Regions from separate parts of the Roseburia sp. OF03-24 genome, predicted to be linked through region 2. Evidence: predicted binding sites of a transcription regulator. Region 2 holds the regulator's gene; each other region holds the start of a gene.
The links. Region 2 encodes HrcA, which represses chaperone genes, less so after heat shock. Its sites were predicted from a motif close to TGTTAGCACTCNNNNNNNNNGAGTGCTAACA; they were not measured.

Region 1 (5,250 bases), on a different contig from region 2:
TGCGATCGTAAACAGAATTGACGACTTTGCCTACACACCGGAACAGAATATTGCGCATGCCATGACTGCCCTGATGGCACAGAATAAAGGTGCCGGAAAAAAAGACCGCATGCGGGAAGGATTCCGCTGCGGTATGATTCTTGAAATTATATACGGGCTTATTGTATTTGCACTCTGCTTTTTATTTGCAAGAGAATTTATGCTCTGCTTTATCAAAGATGAGGAAGTCATCGGTCACGGCGTTATTTACCTTCACCTGATTTCCCTGATGTATGTCCTGCCGGCTGTCACAAACGGTATTCAGGGATATTTCCGTGGCATCGGAGATTTAAAGATCACACTTATCAGCAGTTTTGTAAATATGGGAATCCGCGTGCTTGCCGCCGCACCTCTCGTCTTTAAAATGCATCTTGGCATTGAGGCGCTACCGTATTCCTATCTTGCAGGCTGGATCGCCATGCTGATCGTGGAGTTACCGCTTTTGCTGCGCAAAGTACACAGCAAATAAACAAATTTTTTCAGATTTCTTCCTCATCATGTTCCTTCATCTTCAAAATACAAATATTGAAAAAAGGACTCTATCCGTTTTGGGGATAAAGTCCTTCTTTTTCTATTTTGTATCTATGCAATTATCTCTTCAGGCACATTGTCTGATTCTCTCGCTACCATCCACAATCTGTCACTTTACGCGCGCAGTCAGATGGTCTCCTTCCACGTCAATCAGGATCGTATCGCCTTCCCTTACCTCATCTGCAAGAATCAGTTTTGCAGAAAGTGTCTCCACATGTTTCTGTAAGAAACGCTTTAACGGTCTTGCACCGTAAACCGGATCGTATCCGTTGTCCACGATATACTGCTTTGCTGCATCTGTCAGCTCCACAGTGATCTCACGGTCAGAAAGACGTTTGTTGAGATCTGTGATCAGAAGATTGATGATGTTTCCGATATTGCCTTTTGTGAGTGGCTTGAACATGATGATCTCATCAAGACGATTCAAAAATTCCGGACGGAAGTGTCCTCTCAGTTCGTTCATGACTGCTTCTTCACACTCCGGATTGATATCTCCGTTATCATCAATTCCTTCGAGCAGATGCGCCGAACCAAGGTTTGACGTCATAATAATGATCGTGTTTTTAAAGTCCACAGTCCTGCCCTGCGAATCAGTGATACGTCCGTCATCAAGTACCTGTAACAACACATTGAATACATCCGGATGTGCTTTTTCCACCTCATCAAACAGTACGACGGAATATGGTTTTCTGCGGACTGCCTCGGTGAGCTGACCGCCCTCATCGTATCCGACATATCCTGGAGGCGCTCCGATTAAACGGGAGACAGAATATTTCTCCATATACTCACTCATATCAAGACGCACCATGTTAGATTCATCGTCAAACAGACTTGCCGCAAGTGCCTTCGCGAGCTCCGTCTTACCAACACCGGTAGGTCCTAAGAACAGGAACGAACCGATCGGCTTTGTCGGATCTTTGATTCCTGCTTTGGAACGGATGATTGCTTCTGTAACCTTTGTGACACCCTCGTCCTGTCCGATGACACGTTTGTGCAGTTCCTCATCGAGATGAAGTGTCTTGTTTCTCTCACTCTCCGTCAGTTTTGCAACCGGGATACCGGTCCAGCGGGAAATAATACGTGCAATCTCCTCCTCGCTGACATTTTCATGTACCAGTGAAAGATCACGGTTTTTTACTTCCTCTTCTTCGGCTTCCAACTGTTTTTCTAACTGCGGTAATTTGCCATACTGCAATTCTGCTGCTTTTTCCAGATCATAATTCTGCTGTGCGGTCTTGATCTCATTTTTGACTGTCTCGATCTCCTCACGCAGTTTCTGGACTTTTTCTACCGATTTCTTTTCATTTTCCCACTGCGCTTTTTTCGTATTAAACGTATCGCGCAGTTCTGCCAATTCTTTCTGCAGGTCAGCGAGACGCTCCTGACTTAACCTGTCTGTTTCTTTCTTTAATGCGGTTTCCTCAATCTCAAGCTGCATGACACGACGGTTTAATTCATCAAGTTCTGTCGGCATGGAATCAAGTTCTGTCTTGATCAGGGCACATGCCTCATCCACAAGGTCGATCGCTTTATCCGGCAGGAAACGGTCGGAAATATAACGGTTTGAGAGCACTGCTGCCGATACTAACGCAGAGTCTGTGATCTTTACACCGTGGAACACTTCGTAGCGCTCTTTTAAACCACGCAGAATAGAGATCGTATCCTCAACCGTCGGTTCATCCACCATGACCGGCTGGAATCTTCGCTCTAACGCTGCATCTTTTTCAATATATTCACGGTACTCATCGAGTGTCGTTGCACCGATACAATGCAGTTCACCACGCGCAAGCATAGGTTTTAACAGCTGTCCGGCATCCATTGCGCCGTCCGTTTTTCCGGCTCCGACGATCGTGTGCAGCTCATCGATAAACAGGATGATCTGTCCGTCAGAATTTTTGATATCATCAAGAACCGCTTTCAAACGCTCCTCAAATTCACCACGATACTTCGCACCTGCGACCAGGGCACCCATATCCAGTGCAAATAACTTTTTGTCTTTTAAGCCTTCCGGCACATCCCCTTTTACGATACGCTGTGCAAGCCCCTCTACGACTGCGGTCTTACCTACACCAGGCTCACCGATCAGTACCGGGTTATTTTTCGTCTTACGGGAAAGGATGCGGACTACATTACGGATCTCATCATCACGTCCGATGACCGGATCAAGTTTCTGCTCTTTTGCACGCGCTACCATATCGTAACCGTATTTTTCAAGAGTATCATAAGTAGCTTCCGGATTGTCCGAAACAACACGCTGGTTGCCGCGCACGGTTGAGAGTGCCTGTAAAAACCGGTCTCTCGTGATCCCATACTCTTTGAAGATCTCCTTCATCGCCTTGTTCGGATATTTTAACAGTGCAAGGAATAAATGCTCTACGGAAACATATTCGTCTCCCATCTGCTTTGCCTCGTCCTCTGCATGGATCAGCACTTTATTTAAGTCCTGTCCGACATAGACCTGACCGCCGGATACCTTTACCCTTGCTGCGAGATGTTTTTTGGCGTTATCCAGGAAATGCTCTTTCTGGATATCCATTTTTTCTATCAATTTTAAAATCAGTCCGTCTTCCTGCTGCAGCAATGCAACAAGCAGATGTTCCTGCTCGATTTCCTGATTGCCATATTCATATGCAAGTTTTTCACAATCATTGATCGCTTCTACGGACTTCTGTGTAAATTTCTGAATGTTCATATATCTTCCTCCCTCTTATTCAATTGTGGTCCAAACTGGACATCTATATCAAATGATGGAGAACCATCATGAGTTTTCTTACTTATTTCTTTTATTTCTATTTTTCTGTTTACAATTTGTGTTATACACCTGATTGTTAGCACTGTCAAGAGGTGAGTGCTAATTATTTTATAAAAAAAATATAAACTGTCCTGCGAATACGATATGCTCTGCATCCGCAGGACTTTTTCCTTCACAATCCCCTATTCTCCTATCCGGATCACATCTTTCAGCACATAATGAAACGAAGGTGCAGACGCAAACTCATTCTCCGTATATCCCTGATTCAGATCATAGGTATCGTCCGGATCATCCGGATCTGCCCCGACATAATCTCCCCGGAACACATCCAGTTTCCCCTGCTTAAACTGCCGGATCACTTCCTGCATTTTTTCCGCTGTGCCATCCGCAGCCGTGATTTCATTTAACTCTAACATCTGCACCCAGTCTTCTTCAAAACCGGCACCAATATCATTTCCATTGACAGTTCCTTTGATACTTTTCTCAATCACACGGTCGTTTAAAACTGCATCCACAGCTCCCATCATATAGGGTTCCCAGTTGATCTTGCACCCGGTAAGATAAGTGGTCGGTGCCACATCTTCCATACTCTGGTTATAACTTACCAGATAAACCGGAGTCCCCGCAGCAGTTTCCTCACATGCGGTAGCGGGACCTGCAGTATCCGAATGCTGTGATATGATCACACAGCCCTCATCGATCAGGTCTTTGGCATACTGTTTTTCCGTCCGGTAATCATTCCATTTATTGGTATAACGCACTGTCATCACCGCATCCGGTACAACCGATCTCACTCCGAGCAAAAATGCCGTATATCCGGAGATCACCTCCGCATAAGGATAGGCTGCAACATATCCGATCTTTGCCTGCTGCTCTGTGATCACGCCTTCTTTGATCAGTTCTTTCATTTTCATCCCGGCTGCCACTCCCGCCGTATACCTTCCCTGATAAATTTTCCCCATGAATGTATGATAATTTTTTAAGAGGGGCTCTTCATTTGCATTCGCACATGTTGCCATACAAAACTCGATCCCGGGATATTTTTCTGCAAACTCCTTCGTAACGGTTCCATAATTATAACTGGTCGTAAAAATCAGGTCACATCCGGCATCCACAAGCTGCTGTAAGTACTCCCTTTCCGTTCCCTCCGCAACATTATTGAGTGCAATGACTTTTACCTGATCCCCGTATTTTGTCTGGATTGCCTCCTGCGCATCAATAAAATTGCTGGTATATGCGGTACTCGCATCTCCCACATACACAAAACCAACAGTGATCTCTTTTTCTTCGTCTCTCAGAAAGTATACAGATGCCGACACAAGAGCAATCACAACCAGACAGGTGCACAATGTCACAAGATATACTTTTTTCACCTTACTCCTCCTCTTTTTCCCTGCTATGAACTGTATGTGTATGTTCTTTGTACAGACTGTATATGTCAATCTTTCCATTGTCAATCAGTCCTAACATAACATCGACAAGTCCTGGATCAAACTGCGTTCCCCTTCCATTTTTCAGTTCCTGTATCACATAGGTCATATCCAACTGTTTCCGGTAAACGCGATTCACCGTCATTGCATCAAATGTATCTGCAATTCCGATAATTCTGGCATTGATCGGGATTTCTTCTCCTTTTAACCCGTGCACATATCCTTTTCCATCATATCTTTCATGATGATATAAGGCACCCTCTTCCACATGGTCTACGATCGTGAAACTTTTTAAGATTTCCGCACCTTTTGTCACATGCGATTTCATAATTCCATATTCCTCGTCCGTTAATTTTCCCGGCTTATTTAAAATCCGATCGGGAATACCGATTTTTCCGATATCATGTAAAAGCGCTGCCCTTTTCAGATCCTCACAGCTTTTCTCATCAAACCCAAGTTCTTTTGCGATCAGTACGGAATATTCTGCCACACGCTCAG
Region 2 (5,250 bases):
GAAAAATGTTGAATGGTGGAAGTTATGTGGTAAACCGTTACATGTGGGCATATTCTATGCTCGTGTCTTTTATTGCGGTAAAAATGTATCCACAGATGATGGAGATGCATTTTAAGAAAAAAATAGCACTTTTCTGGGCGGGGATCACCTATATCTGCCTGTGCTTGGAGGTGCTTGGAAAGCATCAGAAACAGTATGTATTAGTGGCATTATTATTATTTTCCGTGCTGTTAGTCCTCATTGTCGGAACCGGGAAAAAGACGAAAGAAAAATTTGTTTTTAAGGCGGCATTGTTAGTGGTGGTGATGCTGGAACTGATCTATCAGGGATGGGCAGAATATGCGCCACAGGCGGGCGGTTATGTGGAGGAATTTGCCACACAGGGGGAGGCACTTTCCATGCTGACAAAAGATGCGGCGGGCAGTCTTGTAAAAAATCATGCGAAAGATACAACATACCGCTACGAGTCCCTGCAGTCCGAGGAGTGGAAAAATACAGCAATGCAGCTTGGTATTAACGGTACATCTTATTATTTCAGTCTCGCAAACCCGGATATTAACCAGTTCCAGCGGGAAATGTATATCAACCAGACAAGAGATTTCTGTTATTCCGGTTTTGATGCCCGTACAATGTTAGAAGTGCTGTCCGGGGTACGTTATTATGTAGTGCCATCCGGAAACAAAGGTCTGCGTCCATATGGTTACAACGTCTGTATCAACCGTGGAACACTTGGCGCGGGGGGACAGTATGAAGTGAAATGCGATGCCTATGAGAATGATTCCGTACTGCCGGTCGGATTCGCAGGCAGTACAGTAATTCCACGGAGTATCTATGAAAAGCTGGATGTAACAAAAAAACAGCAGGCACTTTTACAGGGAATCATTGTGGAGGATGATAAGGTTCCGGCTGCATTAGCTCAGAAGGAAACCGGAATGGAATTTACAGATAAAGAGATTTCTTATGAGATTACGGATATGCATAACGTGGAACTGACAGACCAGGGATTTACAGCGACAGAAAAGAAAGCGTCGGTCACACTTTCCTTTGAGGGGATGCCGGAGAGCGAAACATACTTTATATTAAAGGGACTTGGGTTTTCGGAGGAAGGAAAAACCTTAACACAGTCGAAGAGCCGTCTGCACATTGATGTGACCTGTGGAAAGATTACAAAGATGATTACATTCCTTACCAGAAAGAATAATTTTTACAGTGGTGTGGATGATTATCTGATCAATACCGGCTATCGTGATGAAAAAGCAGATGAAATTACACTGACATTTCATGAAAAGGGGACTTACCGGTTTGATGAGATGCAGATCGTATGTCAGCCGATGCAGCAGGTTGATAGTCTGGCAAAAAAACTGAAACAGAATGTTTTAAAAGGGGTCGTCATGGATACCAACCGGATATCCGGTACTCTTGAGACAGATCAGGAAGAATTGTTTTGTCTGACGGTCCCATACAGCAGTGGATGGCGGGCGTATATTGATGGCAAGGAAGCAGATGTTTTAAAGGCAGATACGATGTATATGGCAATTGATGTGCCGGAGGGAATACATCAGATCGAATTTTATTACTGTACACCGTATTTAAAAACGGGTGCTGTTTTGAGCGGTCTTGGAATCCTGTCGGTGATCGGGATTGCTGTTTTCAGATATAGAACGGGTGATAAGAGAAAAAAAGAACAGGGCAGGACGAAAGAAAGGATCTAAGATGTCTACGATATATCTATCGGAAAAAAATGAATACAGGGCACTTGATTTTCTGAAATTTGCAGCAGCATTTCTAGTTGTTGCCATTCACATTCCACCATTTGAAGAGGCTGCTCCGGTATTTTCACACGAATTTCAGCAGGTAATCTGCCGGATGGCAGTGCCGTTCTTTTTTGTATGTACCGGATATTTTATGGGAGAAAAAATAGCGGACAAAGGCAGGGTAAAAAAATATCTTTTCCATATTATAAAGATGTATGTATGGTGGAGTCTGTTATATCTGATTCCGATCATTGACCGGTTCTGGGAGAAAAAAAGAAGTGCTGCCGGAAATTTGTCAGAACTGGCGAGAAGATTTTTTCTGATCGGTTCTTATATACAGCTATGGTATCTTCTTGCAACGGTTGTGGCGGTACTGTTATTGTATCTTCTTGCAACGCACTTTCAGTGGAGTGTAAAAAGAATTGTAGTGGCTGCCGTACTATTATATCTGGCTGGAGTCTGCCATAACACTTATCATCATGCTTTTGATGATCTTTCTCTGGCTGCAAATGAGATCAGATGGTATCTTTCTGTATTTGCCACCGCAAGAAATGGCCTGTTTTTTGGATTCCCGTTTGTGACGATGGGATATTTGTTCCGGGTAAAGGCAGACCGGATCAGAAAAAATGATTATGGATGGCATACGATAGTTTTTCTGGCACTCATGATGTTAGAAGAGTGGATCGTCACTCAGAAAATTGGCGAATCATCCCATGATATGTATCTAATGACACCTCTTGTCACGGCAAATCTTTTTCTGGCAGCCGCTTTTTGTCCGGTAAGCGATAAGCGGGGAGCAATGGCAAAGATTATGCGTGAACTCTCGACTGAGATTTTTCTTTTACACATGCTGGTATATTTCTGGTATAAAAAGATTATGGAGAGTCTGGGACTGGATGCAGGAAATCATCTGGTGCGTTATCTGGTGGTTGTTAGTGGCAGTGTTCTGATCGGATTAATCCTCATATATATAGGAAGAAAAAGGAATAAAACCGTAAAATTATAAAAAAAATATAAAACCGCAGAAATTATAAAAATTAGTGTTGACAAAAGAATATGATGGTGCTATTTTAAGTACATAGATGTTAGCACTCCACAATAACGAGTGCTAACAGATATAAAAAGTAACTGGGAACTAAGGCAGATGCCAGATTCTTACAGAGAGTTACAGAGTATGGAGATGGAGAAGAGAATGGACGAGGAATTCGAGTTAGACGAACGAAAAACGAAAATTCTTGATGCAATCATCCGCAACTATTTAGAGACAGGCGAACCGGTTGGATCACGAACGATATCCAAGTATACCGATTTGAATTTAAGCTCTGCAACGATCCGTAATGAGATGGCAGATCTGGAAGAACTTGGATACATTTTACAGCCGCATACTTCAGCCGGCAGGATTCCTTCTGACAAAGGATACCGCTTTTATGTGGATCATCTGATGGAAGAGAAAAAACGTGAGGTCGATGAGATGAAGAGTTTCGTCATCGAACACACGGAGAAGATGGATCAGGTGTTGCAGCAAGTGGCAAAGATATTGGCGAACAATACCAATTATGCAACGATGGTAACAGCACCGACGTTCCATAAGAATAAAGTAAAGTTCATCCAGTTATCCAATATGAATGAAGAACAGATCTTAGCAACGATCGTTACCGAAGGAAATCTGGTCAAGAATAAAATTATTCCGGTCAGTGAACCAATCGATAATGAGACGATGTTAAAACTGAATTTCCTGTTAAATGCGAATTTAAATGGTCTTGCATTGCAGGAGATCAATCTTGGAACCATTGCAAAGCTGAAAGAGCAGGCAGGCATTCACAGTGACATCATCAGTGATGTGCTTGATACTGTGGCAGAGACGATGGGACAGGATGAGGACATCCGCATTTATACAAGCGGAACAACCAACTTCTTTAAATATCCGGAGTTAAGTGATTCGGAGAAAGCGAGTGAGCTGATCTCCACATTTGAGGAGAAACAGCAGTTAGCGAGCCTTGTAACTGAAAACCTGTTAGATGATGATAATACAGGGATTCAGGTTTATATAGGAAATGAAAGCCCGATACAGACCATGAAGGACTGCAGTGTTGTGACAGCAACTTATGAATTGGGCGAAGGCGTTCGTGGAACGATAGGAATTGTCGGACCGAAGCGAATGGATTATGAGAAAGTAATGGATAACCTGAAAACCTTGAAAAATTCCTTAGATGGAATTTTAAACAAGGATAAGGAACAGACATAGAAAGGTGGTTCATAGATGTCAGAGATGAATGAAGAGGTATTAGACGAAGCAATGGAGAATTCCACAGAGGAAAATGCTTCTGAAACCCAGACGGATGAAAATGTGACATCCACGGAAGAGACAACTGAGACAGCAGATACGGAAGAAGCAGAAAATGCTGATACGGATTCTGAAGATTCAGATAAAAAGAAATCTTTTTTCAAAAAGAAAAAAGATAAAAAGGATGAGCAGATCGAAGAGCTTACTGACAAAGTCAAAAGACAGATGGCAGAGTTCGATAATTTCCGTAAGCGTACAGAAAAGGAAAAATCACAGATGTACGATATGGGAGCCAAAACGATCGTAGAAAAGATCCTGCCGGTAATTGATAACTTCGAGCGTGGTCTTGCAGCTGTTCCGGAAGAAAGCAAAGAAGATGCTTTTGTTGTCGGAATGGATAAGATCTACCGCCAGATGCTTACCGTATTAGAGGAAGCAGGTGTAACACCGATCGAAGCAGTCGGTGCAGAATTTGATCCGAATTTCCACAACGCAGTAATGCATGTGGAGGATGAAACCTTAGGAGAAAATGTAGTAGCAGAAGAACTCCAGAAGGGATATATGTACAGAGATACTGTAGTAAGACACAGTATGGTAAAAGTAGCAAACTAAGTATTTCATAGATATTAGATGAGGAGGAAATCATTATGAGTAAAATCATTGGTATTGACTTAGGTACAACAAACAGTTGTGTAGCTGTTATGGAAGGTGGAAAACCTACCGTTATCGCAAATCAGGAAGGTGCAAGAACAACACCATCTATCGTTGCATTCACAAAAACAGGCGAGAGATTAGTAGGTGAGCCTGCAAAACGTCAGGCTGTTACAAACGCAGAAAAGACCATATCTTCTATCAAGAGACATATGGGTACTGATTATAAAGTAGCAATTGATGATAAACAGTATTCTCCACAGCAGATTTCTGCAATGATCTTACAGAAATTAAAAGCTGATGCAGAAGGATACTTAGGAGAAAAAGTAACAGAGGCTGTTATCACAGTTCCGGCTTACTTCAACGATGCCCAGCGTCAGGCAACCAAAGATGCAGGTAAGATCGCAGGCCTTGATGTAAAACGTATCATCAACGAGCCGACAGCAGCAGCTTTAGCTTATGGTCTTGACAATGAGAAAGAGCAGAAGATCATGGTATACGACCTTGGTGGTGGTACATTTGATGTTTCTATCATTGAGATTGGCGATGGTGTTATCGAAG
Region 3 (5,250 bases), on a different contig from region 2:
GCATCGCAGAATACTGCGGTACAGAATATGAAAACGTCATCGTAGGTAACGGTTCCACAGAACTGATCTCTCTTTTTATACAGATTGAGCACCCGAAAAAGGCAATGGTCATCGGTCCTACTTATTCCGAATACGAACGTGAGATCTCTCTTGGCGGAGGTACGACACTCTATTATCCGCTTCGCGAAAAGGATAATTTCCGTTTAGATGTTGATGATTTTATCTCTCATCTGAACGAAAGCATTGATCTGATCGTTATATGTAACCCGAACAACCCTACATCATCCTGCATTACAAGAACAGAAATGCGTCACATCTTAGATGCATGCAAGGAACATGACATTTATGTCATGGTGGATGAAACTTATGTGGAATTTGCCGATAATATGGCTGATATCTCCGCTGTGCCACTGACAAACTATTATAACAATATTGTCATTTTACGTGGCACCTCAAAATTTTTCGCGGCACCGGGACTCCGCCTCGGCTATGCGATCACAGGCAACCGTGATCTGATCAAATCTATCAATACCAGAAAAAATCCATGGACGATCAATTCCCTGGCTGTCGTTGCCGGAGAGACGATGTTCCGTGACACTGCATACATCAAAGCTACCAAAGACCTGATCTCTTCAGAGCGTGCAAGAATTTATCAGACATTCCAGAAAAGCCCTGATTTTAAAGTATATGAACCAAGCGGCAATTTCATGCTGGTACGCATTTTAAAAGATGACCTTACTTCCCAGGATCTATTTGACCGTGCGATCCGTGAAAAAATGATGATCCGTGACTGCTCCACATTCCCATTTCTGGATAACAAGTACATCCGGCTCTGTATCATGAATCCAGAGGATAATGACAGACTGCTTGCCTGCCTGCTCCGGTAAATATCCGGTCAGACAAATCTGTTCACCGGCATTTGTTTTTGTAATTCATCAAAATATAAAATCTTATTTTCAGCACAATTTTCAACGCATTTTCCTAGAACAAAGAGTCGCTTGCGACTCTTTCGCGCTCGAGCGGTGCTGTTTACAGCTAACTTCTTCTCCGCGAGATGCGTAATTTCCTATGAATTTAAAAAACACAGCAGATCTTTACAATCTGCTGTGTTTTTCACATTCTTATTTATTACAACAGATTGTATCACAAAGCCATACAATCTATTGTTTTTTCTCTTAGAGACCTGTTATTACATCATTCCCATGCCAGGGTTGCCTGCCGGAACTGCCGGAGCATCTTCTTTGATATTAGCAACAACAGACTCTGTTGTAAGCAGTGTAGATGCAACAGAAGTTGCGTTCTGTAATGCTGTTCTTGTAACTTTAACCGGGTCAAGAATACCGTTCTCAACCATATCTACATACTCTTCGGTTGCTGCATTGAATCCGATACCGTCTTTAGACTCTTTTACCTTATTGATGATAACAGCGCCCTCAAGTCCTGCATTTGCAGAGATATAGTATAATGGAGCTTCCAGAGCTTTTAAGATAACTTTTGCACCAGTCTTCTCATCACCCTCTAAGGTGTCAGCTAACTCAGCAACAGCTTTGGTTGCATGGATATATGCAGAACCGCCACCTGCGATGATACCTTCTTCGACTGCTGCTCTTGTTGCGTTTAAAGCATCTTCCATACGAAGTTTTGCTTCTTTCATCTCTGTCTCAGTTGCTGCACCGACACGGATAACTGCAACGCCACCTGCTAATTTTGCAAGTCTCTCCTGTAATTTTTCTTTATCAAACTCAGATGTTGTCTCCTCGATCTGTCCACGGATCTGGTTTACTCTGCTTGCGATCGCATCTTTGTCACCAGCACCGTCAACGATCACTGTGTTCTCTTTCTGGACTTTTACAGATTTTGCACGGCCTAACTGATCCATAGTTGTGTCTTTTAATTCCAGACCAAGATCAGAGCTGATCACCTGACCACCTGTTAAGATTGCGATATCTTCAAGCATTGCTTTTCTTCTGTCACCATAGCCAGGTGCTTTGACAGCTACTACATTGAATGTACCACGCAGTTTGTTGACGATCAAAGTGGTAAGTGCCTCACCCTCGATATCCTCAGCGATGATAAGTAATCTTGCACCGCTCTGTACGATCTGCTCTAACAGAGGAAGGATCTCCTGAATGTTGCTGATCTTCTTATCTGTGATCAGGATATATGGATCGTCTAATACTGCTTCCATTTTATCCATATCTGTGCACATGTAAGCAGATACATAACCACGGTCAAACTGCATACCTTCTACTAAATCAAGCTCTGTCTGCATTGTCTTAGATTCCTCGATCGTGATAACACCATCGTTGGAAACTTTTTCCATTGCATCAGCAACCATGTTACCAACATTCTCATCTCCTGCAGAGATTGCAGCTACTTTTGCGATCTGGTCTTTGCCATTTACTTTTGAGGACATTGCAAGAATTGCTTCTACTGCTTTGTCTGTTGCTTTCTTCATACCACGGCGGAGGATGATCGGGTTAGCACCTGCCTCAAGGTTCTTCATACCTTCCTGTACCATTGCCTGTGCTAAAACAGTTGCTGTTGTGGTACCATCACCTGCAACATCGTTTGTCTTTGTTGCAACTTCTTTTACAAGCTGTGCACCCATGTTCTCGAATGCATCTTCTAACTCGATCTCTTTTGCGATCGTAACACCATCATTTGTGATCAGCGGAGCACCATAGGATTTGTCAAGTACTACGTTTCTTCCTTTCGGTCCTAATGTTACTCTTACGGTATTTGCCAGTTTATCTACACCTGCACCTAATGCTGCTCTTGCTTCTGTGCCATATTTAATTTCCTTTGCCATATCTGTCTACCTCTTTCTGAAATTTATTAATGATAAAAATCTGTTTTACATTGAACAATTATTTATTCTACGACTGCAAGAATATCATTTTGTTTTACGATAATGTATTCTTCTCCGTCTAATTTTACTTCTGTTCCTGCGTATTTTGAATAAATTACCTTCTGTCCGGCTTTTACCTGCATGGTAACTTCTTTTCCATCAACCATTCCACCAGGACCTACGGCAATAACCTCTGCCTCCTGTGGTTTTTCCTGTGCACTGCTTGTAAGGATGATACCTGATTTTGTGGTTTCCTCTGCCTCACACTGTTTTAATACGACTCTGTCGCTTAATGGAACTAATTTCATGTTGCTTACCTCCTGCTTATGATCATCTGTTTTATTTCTTTTGAGTAGTTATTAGCACTCATTTCTTTTGAGTGCTAACTTATGGTTCATATAATAGATTTTTATATTTGAATCTGCAACCAAATATATTTCTATTTATAATTATTTATTCCAATATTTTCTTATTTTTTCTCTCTTTTTCTCGTTTTTTTATAAGTTCACTCATTTTCTGTGATTTTATACTTTTTTTATTTTTTCAGCGGAGACTGTTTTACCGTGCGTTTTACGGTCTGTTTTACTGTCTCCTTCATTGCTTTATTTCCTTCCATCCAAAGCAGTTTTAAGGCTCTTGAAAACAGTTTCTGCCGCTCCGGTGAAAGTTTACTGGTTTCTTTCATCAGTTCCTGTATTTTCTTCCATTTACTGTGGTAAAAATCATCTACCGTACGGATCCCGACTTTTTCGATCATATCAAATGCCGTCTCCACGATCTGTGCTCTCTCTTCCCCGTCTAACTGGTAAATCCATGATTTTATCGTTTCATCCAACAACAGGCTCTGCGCCGCAACCTGATCCACATGTTCAAAAAATCTTCCGAGTACCTCCCATGACATGGCATCGTGCTGCTGGATCCCGCTGTTTGAGCTCTTGACAACTTCAAACGACTCCTGATGTTCTAAGAGCATTCCGACAATGGAAGATTCCGGCAGGATCGTGTGCAGCTTCGGCAGCATGCGCTGGTACTCTGTGCTTTCCACCATATCGCTCCGGAATCCCGGACCATCATTGCTGTACACATTTAAAATCTGGTTCTGGATCTGCGGATCACATTTTACGGAGGCATACACGGCAAAATTTCCACCCTTTGAATGGCCGCCGACACGCACCCTCTGCTTTTTGTCTGTCACTGCACGGTTCAAATATTCCACTGCCCGGAGCTGTCCCGGCGTTTCTGACAGATAACCCATATTAAAATCTTCCCGCCAGCCCGTGATCGTGTTGTCTGTTCCGCGAAATGCCACATACAGGCTGTCATCCGGCAGTTCCACACAGACCGCCGAAAACTGAAACTGTTCCTCATCCCGTATCTCATTGACATAGCAGCGTAGTTTTACATCCGAAAAACGTTTTGTTTCCGCCATTTTCTCCATAACAAACGGGGCCGATTTCGTCATGGATACCCGTGCCAAGATTTCGTCTTTATCATTCTTTTCCCAAAATTGTCCGGATGCCTCCTTAAGCGGTACAGCCGGCGCATTTTCCTCTGCTGTAACGATCCCCTCAAAATCAACATATGCAAGCTGCGCTAAAATCAGATTATCAACTTCATTAAATTCATCTGCCTCAAACGATAAATCTCCGCGCCAGTCCATATAATCCATGATATTTGCCATATTTTTCCCCCTGTCTTTTATTCAGATCAGCCCATAATGTTTCAGTCCGTTCCAGATCCCATCTTTATGGATATCTGTGGTAATAAATTCTGCCGCATTCTTTGCCACATCCGTACCATTTCCCATGGCAATCCCATGTGCCACAAATTCAAGCATTTCCACATCATTAGCACTATCCCCGAATGCATAAGTATCTTCTTTTGCGATTCCAAGAAACGCACAGAGACGCTCAATGCCACTTGCCTTGGAATGCCCCGCCTGCCCGATCTCTAATATTCCATCCGGCTCATGGACGATCATATCAAACTCCGTTCCCAGTTCTTTCCTGACAAGTTCTACATCTGCATTTCCAAGTTCCGCACTCAGCTTATTTACCTCATATTGTGCAATTCCGGTAATACTTTTTAGGTTTTCCCCAAGCTCATTTCTCAGATAAATGACATATGGATCATCCTTGAAGTCTTTTTCATCCACATAAATATAATTTGGTCCCTCTAGTACCATTGGTATCTGGTATTTTCTAAGTACTGTAAGAATATGTTTGATTTGTTCGTTGGTCAGTAAAAGTTCAAATAACTTTTCTCCCTCGAATTCAATATGTGTGCCGCATGCTGCCACAATGCCATCAAACCCGAGTGCCAGTAATTTGGGACTTTTGATATTGGATCTGCTTCTTCCACTGCACAGGAAGGCATAATGCCCGTTTTTTCTTAGTTCT
Region 4 (5,250 bases), on a different contig from region 2:
TGTGGAGAAAACAAAACTGGCGGCAGAAAAGGCAGATATTGCAGTGATCGTGGTATCACAGCCGGATAATGAATGGGATATCACAGAAGAATTAAAGTGGTACCAGTTTTTGAAAGAGAAAAACACACCGGTCTTGTTCCTCGTCGGAAAATCAGATATTGATCCGCACACAGAAGAACTTATTTCATATATCAAAGAAAAAACCGGAAAGAAAGCGTTTGCAATCAGTGCAGAAACCGGGGCAGGAATCGATGTGGTAAGAGAAGAATTAGCCCGCCTTGTACCGGAAAACTTCGGGGAAAGAAAGATCACGGGAGAACTTGTCACAGAGGAAGATCTTGTCCTGCTGGTTATGCCGCAGGATATTCAGGCACCGAAAGGACGCCTGATCCTGCCGCAGGTGCAGACGCTGCGGGAGCTTTTAGATAAAAAATGTCTGGTCATGAGTGTGACAACAGACAAACTGGTGCCGGCACTTGCAGCCTTAAAAGAACCGCCGAAACTGATCATTACGGACTCACAGGTGTTTGGCTATGTGTATGAGCACAAACCCAAAGAGAGCATGCTGACTTCATTTTCCGTTTTATTTGCAGCCTATAAAGGGGATCTTCCTTATTATGTGGAAGGTGCGAAGATGTTAGACTCCCTGACGAATGAATCACACGTTCTGATTGCAGAGTGCTGCAGCCATGCACCGTTGCAGGAAGACATCGGAAGAGTCAAGATCCCGCGCATGTTAAAAAAACGTGCTGGGGAGGGGCTTACGGTAGATATTGTAAGTGGAACGGATTTCCCGGAGGATTTATCAGATTATGATCTGGTCATCCAGTGCGGTGCATGTATGTTTAACCGTAAATATGTGCTGTCCCGGATCGACCGAGCAAAAAAACAGCAGGTTCCGATGACCAATTATGGTGTGACGATCGCCCATCTGACCGGAATTTTAGATAAGATTTCAATGTAACAATAGAATTAAAAAGCAGGATTGCGTTTTCCTGTAAAATTAGAATTAAATGAAAAAAGCGATGCACGGTTTTAACCGGTGGCATCGCTTTTTTTGATCTAATAAACTGGATGACTCATATTTATTTTGCTAAAAGCATCATGATCTGGTTGCTGCGCTGTACAAATTTGGACATTGCATCAACAGACAGAGGTTGGTTTGAAAGCATTGCAAGATCGTATAACTGTTCGCAGAACATCGGAACATGCTCAGAATCCTTGTGCTCGAAAATGTATTTTACAAGTTCGTTATTTGCATTTAACGTCAGGGTCTGATCTGCTGCAAACATGTTCGGGTCCATACCACCCATGCCGTTCATTGCGTACATCTTCATCATATCCTGCATACGTCTGCCTTCCTCGGAGAGAGTGATGACAGAAGCAATATCAGCATTTTTCAGTTTCTCGACTTTGACAGTCAGCTTGTCATTGTTTAAGGCTTTTTTGAATACATCCGTCAGGGTATCTGTCTCAGCCCTTAAGTCCTCAGCAGAAGTCTCGTCCTTTAAGGATTCTGTCACATCTGCATCGATACGCATGAATTTATAATGCTCGTTGCGCTGTTCCAACTGTGAAATGAAAGAAGTATCAATGTTGTGGTCTAAGATGACAGCGTCCATGTTCTGCTCTTTGAACATCTTGATGTACTGACCCTGTTGAAGTTTGTCAGTTACATAGTAGATCACCTTGCGCTCGTCTTTTTCCTCTGCATTTTCATTTGCAGCATCAGCGTTTTCGGATTTGATCGGATTGCCATCAGCGTCTAATACTTCAGCTTCATCTTTTTTCTCATCTTCTTTCTTTTCTTCCTCTTTGACTAAGAGTTCCGGAAGAGTAAGATATTTGTCATCGAGATTCTTAAACAGGATGTAATCGTTCATCTTGTCACAGAATTTGGTATCTTTTAAGCAGCCGAATTTGATAAATGGGCTGATGTCATCCCAGTATTTCTCATAGTTTTCTTTATCCGTCTTGCACATGCCGATCAGTTTGTCTGCAACTTTCTTGGTGATGTACTCGGAAATTTTCTTTACAAAGCCATCATTCTGTAATGCGCTTCTGGATACGTTAAGTGGCAGATCAGGGCAGTCGATCACACCTTTTAAGAGCATTAAGAACTCAGGAATGACCTCTTTGATGTTGTCAGCGATAAATACCTGATTATTGTAAAGTTTGATAGTTCCCTCGATAGAATCATATTCCGTATTGATCTTCGGGAAGTACAGGATACCTTTTAAGTTGAATGGATAATCCATATTTAAGTGGATCCAGAACAGCGGCTCCTTGTAGTCTAAGAATACTTTACGGTAAAATGCCTTGTATTCTTCATCCGTACACTCGTTTGGATTTTTTGCCCAGAGCGGGTTTATATCGTTAAGTGGAACCGGACGTTTTACGATCTTTAATTTATCTTTTGCAGGGGAAACTTCAACGACTTCTTTTTCGCCGTTCTCATTTTCTTTTTCCTCTGTTTTTGCTTCTTCATGGATCGTCTCCACAACGGTATCAGTGTCTAATTTATCAGCAGCGTCGATCGTCTCATATTCGGTCTCGGCATTTGCTTTTTCAAGGAAGATCGGGGTAGGCATGAAAGAGCAGTACTTTTCGATGACTTCTCTTGCACGGTATTCGTTGGAGAACTCAACAGCATCTTCATTTAAGAAAAGGGTGATCTCAGTACCGACGCCTTCTTTATTGCCGTCAGCCATATTAAATTCTGTACCGCCATCGCAGGACCAGTGAACAGCTGTTGCACCGTCTTTGTAAGATAAAGTATCGATCGTTACCTGATCGGCTACCATGAATGCGGAGTAAAAACCAAGTCCGAAGTGACCGATGATCTGATCGTCGTTTGCTTTGTCCTTATATTTTTCAATAAAATCAGTTGCACCGGAAAATGCGATCTGGTTGATATATTCCTCAACTTCGTCTGCAGTCATACCAAGACCGTTATCGATGAATTTTAAGGTCTTTTCCTCCGGATTTACGACAACGTGAATTTCCGGTTTGTAGTCTGCCGGTAATGTATATTCGCCCATCATCTCAAGTTTTTTTAATTTTGTGATAGCATCACAGCCGTTACTGATCAGCTCACGGAAGAAAATATCGTGATCGGAATATAACCATTTTTTGATAATCGGAAACAGATTATCACTGTTAATTGAAAGATTTCCATGTTTCTCTGCCATATTCAAACACTCCTTTATGATCGTTATAAAATGCAGCGGAGCAGATCCGCTTCGCTGCTGCCTGAATCTAATATTATAACCGTAAATTTTAAAAGTCAATAGAAAATCAGCACTCTTTTTAAATGAGTGCTAACAAAAACGGCGAAAATGCTTTAAAATCGGGAAAAACAGGATTTCTTAAAAAAATATAAATTAAGCAGATAAATGGGATTTTCATTTTGCGGGATTTGTTTTATCATGATAGAAGTAAAAATTATCATGCAGATGAAAAAGATGTTTGCTGGGCAGAAATGGAGATTATTATGACACGCGACAATAACATTCCGGAAATTGATTTTGTGATCACATGGGTAGATGGCAATGATCCGGACTGGCAGAAACAGAAAATGGAGTACAGTATGCAGCCGGATCTGTCGCAGAAACAGGATGACAGAAAAGAGAGATACAGAGACTGGGATCTGCTGAGGTACTGGTTTCGTGGTGTGGAGCGTTTTGCACCATGGGTGCGCAGGATACACTTTGTTACATGGGGGCATCTGCCATCCTGGTTAAATAAAGAACATCCGAAGTTAAATATTGTAAATCATAAAGATTTTATTCCGGAAAAATATCTGCCGACATTTAATTCACATGCCATTGAGTGGAATATGCACAGAATCCCAGGTCTGGCAGAGAATTTTGTATATTTTAATGATGATATGTTTCTGATAAAAAAGGTCAGACCGGAACAGTATTTTAAAAATGATCTTCCGGTGGATATGCTGGCTCTTCAGCCTGATGTGGCAAATACAAAAGATCAGGTCATGCCATATATTTACCTGAATAATACCATGCTTCTGGCAAAATATTTTGACAAACGTGAAAATATGAAAAAACAGCCGGGAGCATATTTCCATCCCGGTTATCCGTTTATGTATTTTATTTATAATATGTTAGAACTGGCGTTCCCATTGTTTACAGGATTTTACACGGTTCATGGGCCGTCTTCTTTTAAAAAGAGTACTTTTGTGAAAATGTGGGAATTAGAACCGGAGTTGTTAAACGAGGTGTGCAGCCATAAATTTCGTCAGAAAGAGGATGTCAGCCAGTATGTGCTCAGGGAGTATCAGAAACTGACAGGCGGTTTTGTTCCCGGCAATGTAAGAAAACTCTGCCGGTATTATGATGTCTCAAATGATAACAGCAGGATTGTGGCTGATATAGGTCATCAGAAGAGTGGAAGCGTCTGTTTGAATGACAGCAATCAGGAGATTGATTTTGAATGGGCAAAAAAAGAACTTCATATGGGATTTGCACAGATCTTGAAGGAAAAATCTGCATTTGAAAAGTAAGAGGTGAAAAAAGTGATCGTATTAAAAGCAGATAGCGAATTAAAAATGACATTTGAACGGCTGATAAAGACCATGCATGCAAATGTAAACTGGACAGGTCTTTTTGTGGCACTTGATAATTATCTCATTTTACAGGGGGAAGTGCGCTCCCTGTTTTTTCATTTTGACAGCAGAAAAGTGGCGGAAAATATTGTAGATCTGCCGATCAAAGAAGATGAGATCAAAGATACCGATGAGGCAGCAGTACGGGATGTGATCAATATGATCCTGTATGCATTTGGAAAATGGGGGACGATCCAGGGACTTCGTGTGGAAAAAAATACGGAGCAGCTGAATACTCTTTTCGGGCATGTGCTTGCAGGAATCTATATTGAACCGGAATATACCACGCAGTATTTCCGTTTTTATCATGCAGGAAAGCGTATTACCTATGAAGATGTGATACAGGCGGCACTTGAGGCAAAAGAAGCAGTGCAGAAGGAAGAGGAAGCAGACGAGGAACAGGGACTCTGGCATAAAGTTGAATGGAAGATGGCGCATACTGTTTTTGAGAGAACAGAACTTTCACTGTCAGAAAGAGCAAAAGGCAGGATTGGCAATAACTTTTATAAAGTTGGTTACCGCTGCCCAAAATGCAAAGGAAATCTGCATATGATCATGTATCCGAAAGGAAAAGAGTTTCGGATTGAGACGCCTGAGGGAGTAGTCCTTTTGGCAAAAGCATGTAC

Region 1: clpB (ATP-dependent chaperone ClpB) is a predicted target of HrcA. The motif match lies at 3,397-3,427, and genes of this name have one in related genera.
Region 3: groES (co-chaperone GroES) is a predicted target of HrcA. The motif match lies at 3,209-3,239, and genes of this name have one in related genera.
Region 4: htpG (molecular chaperone HtpG) is a predicted target of HrcA. The motif match lies at 3,296-3,326, and genes of this name have one in related genera.

What each region holds. Positions count from the first base shown of each region.
Region 1 is NZ_QSCK01000028.1:18,686-23,935, reverse strand. Features, by position in the region: gene DXA60_RS13860 (MATE family efflux transporter) at 1-508, shown strand, start outside; gene clpB (ATP-dependent chaperone ClpB) at 680-3,262, opposite strand; gene DXA60_RS13845 (BMP family ABC transporter substrate-binding protein) at 3,505-4,695, opposite strand; gene DXA60_RS13840 (HD domain-containing phosphohydrolase) at 4,697-5,250, opposite strand, start outside.
Region 2 is NZ_QSCK01000005.1:112,555-117,804, forward strand. Features, by position in the region: gene DXA60_RS03805 (YfhO family protein) at 1-1,712, shown strand, start outside; gene DXA60_RS03810 (acyltransferase family protein) at 1,714-2,760, shown strand; gene hrcA (heat-inducible transcriptional repressor HrcA) at 2,899-3,999, shown strand; gene grpE (nucleotide exchange factor GrpE) at 4,015-4,650, shown strand; gene dnaK (molecular chaperone DnaK) at 4,686-5,250, shown strand, end outside.
Region 3 is NZ_QSCK01000024.1:227-5,476, reverse strand. Features, by position in the region: gene DXA60_RS12650 (pyridoxal phosphate-dependent aminotransferase) at 1-887, shown strand, start outside; gene groL (chaperonin GroEL) at 1,190-2,812, opposite strand; gene groES (co-chaperone GroES) at 2,875-3,159, opposite strand; gene DXA60_RS12635 (DUF2974 domain-containing protein) at 3,387-4,532, opposite strand; gene DXA60_RS12630 (Cof-type HAD-IIB family hydrolase) at 4,554-5,250, opposite strand, start outside.
Region 4 is NZ_QSCK01000036.1:9,309-14,558, forward strand. Features, by position in the region: gene hydF ([FeFe] hydrogenase H-cluster maturation GTPase HydF) at 1-964, shown strand, start outside; gene htpG (molecular chaperone HtpG) at 1,086-3,191, opposite strand; gene DXA60_RS15845 (stealth family protein) at 3,494-4,522, shown strand; gene DXA60_RS15850 (hypothetical protein) at 4,535-5,250, shown strand, end outside.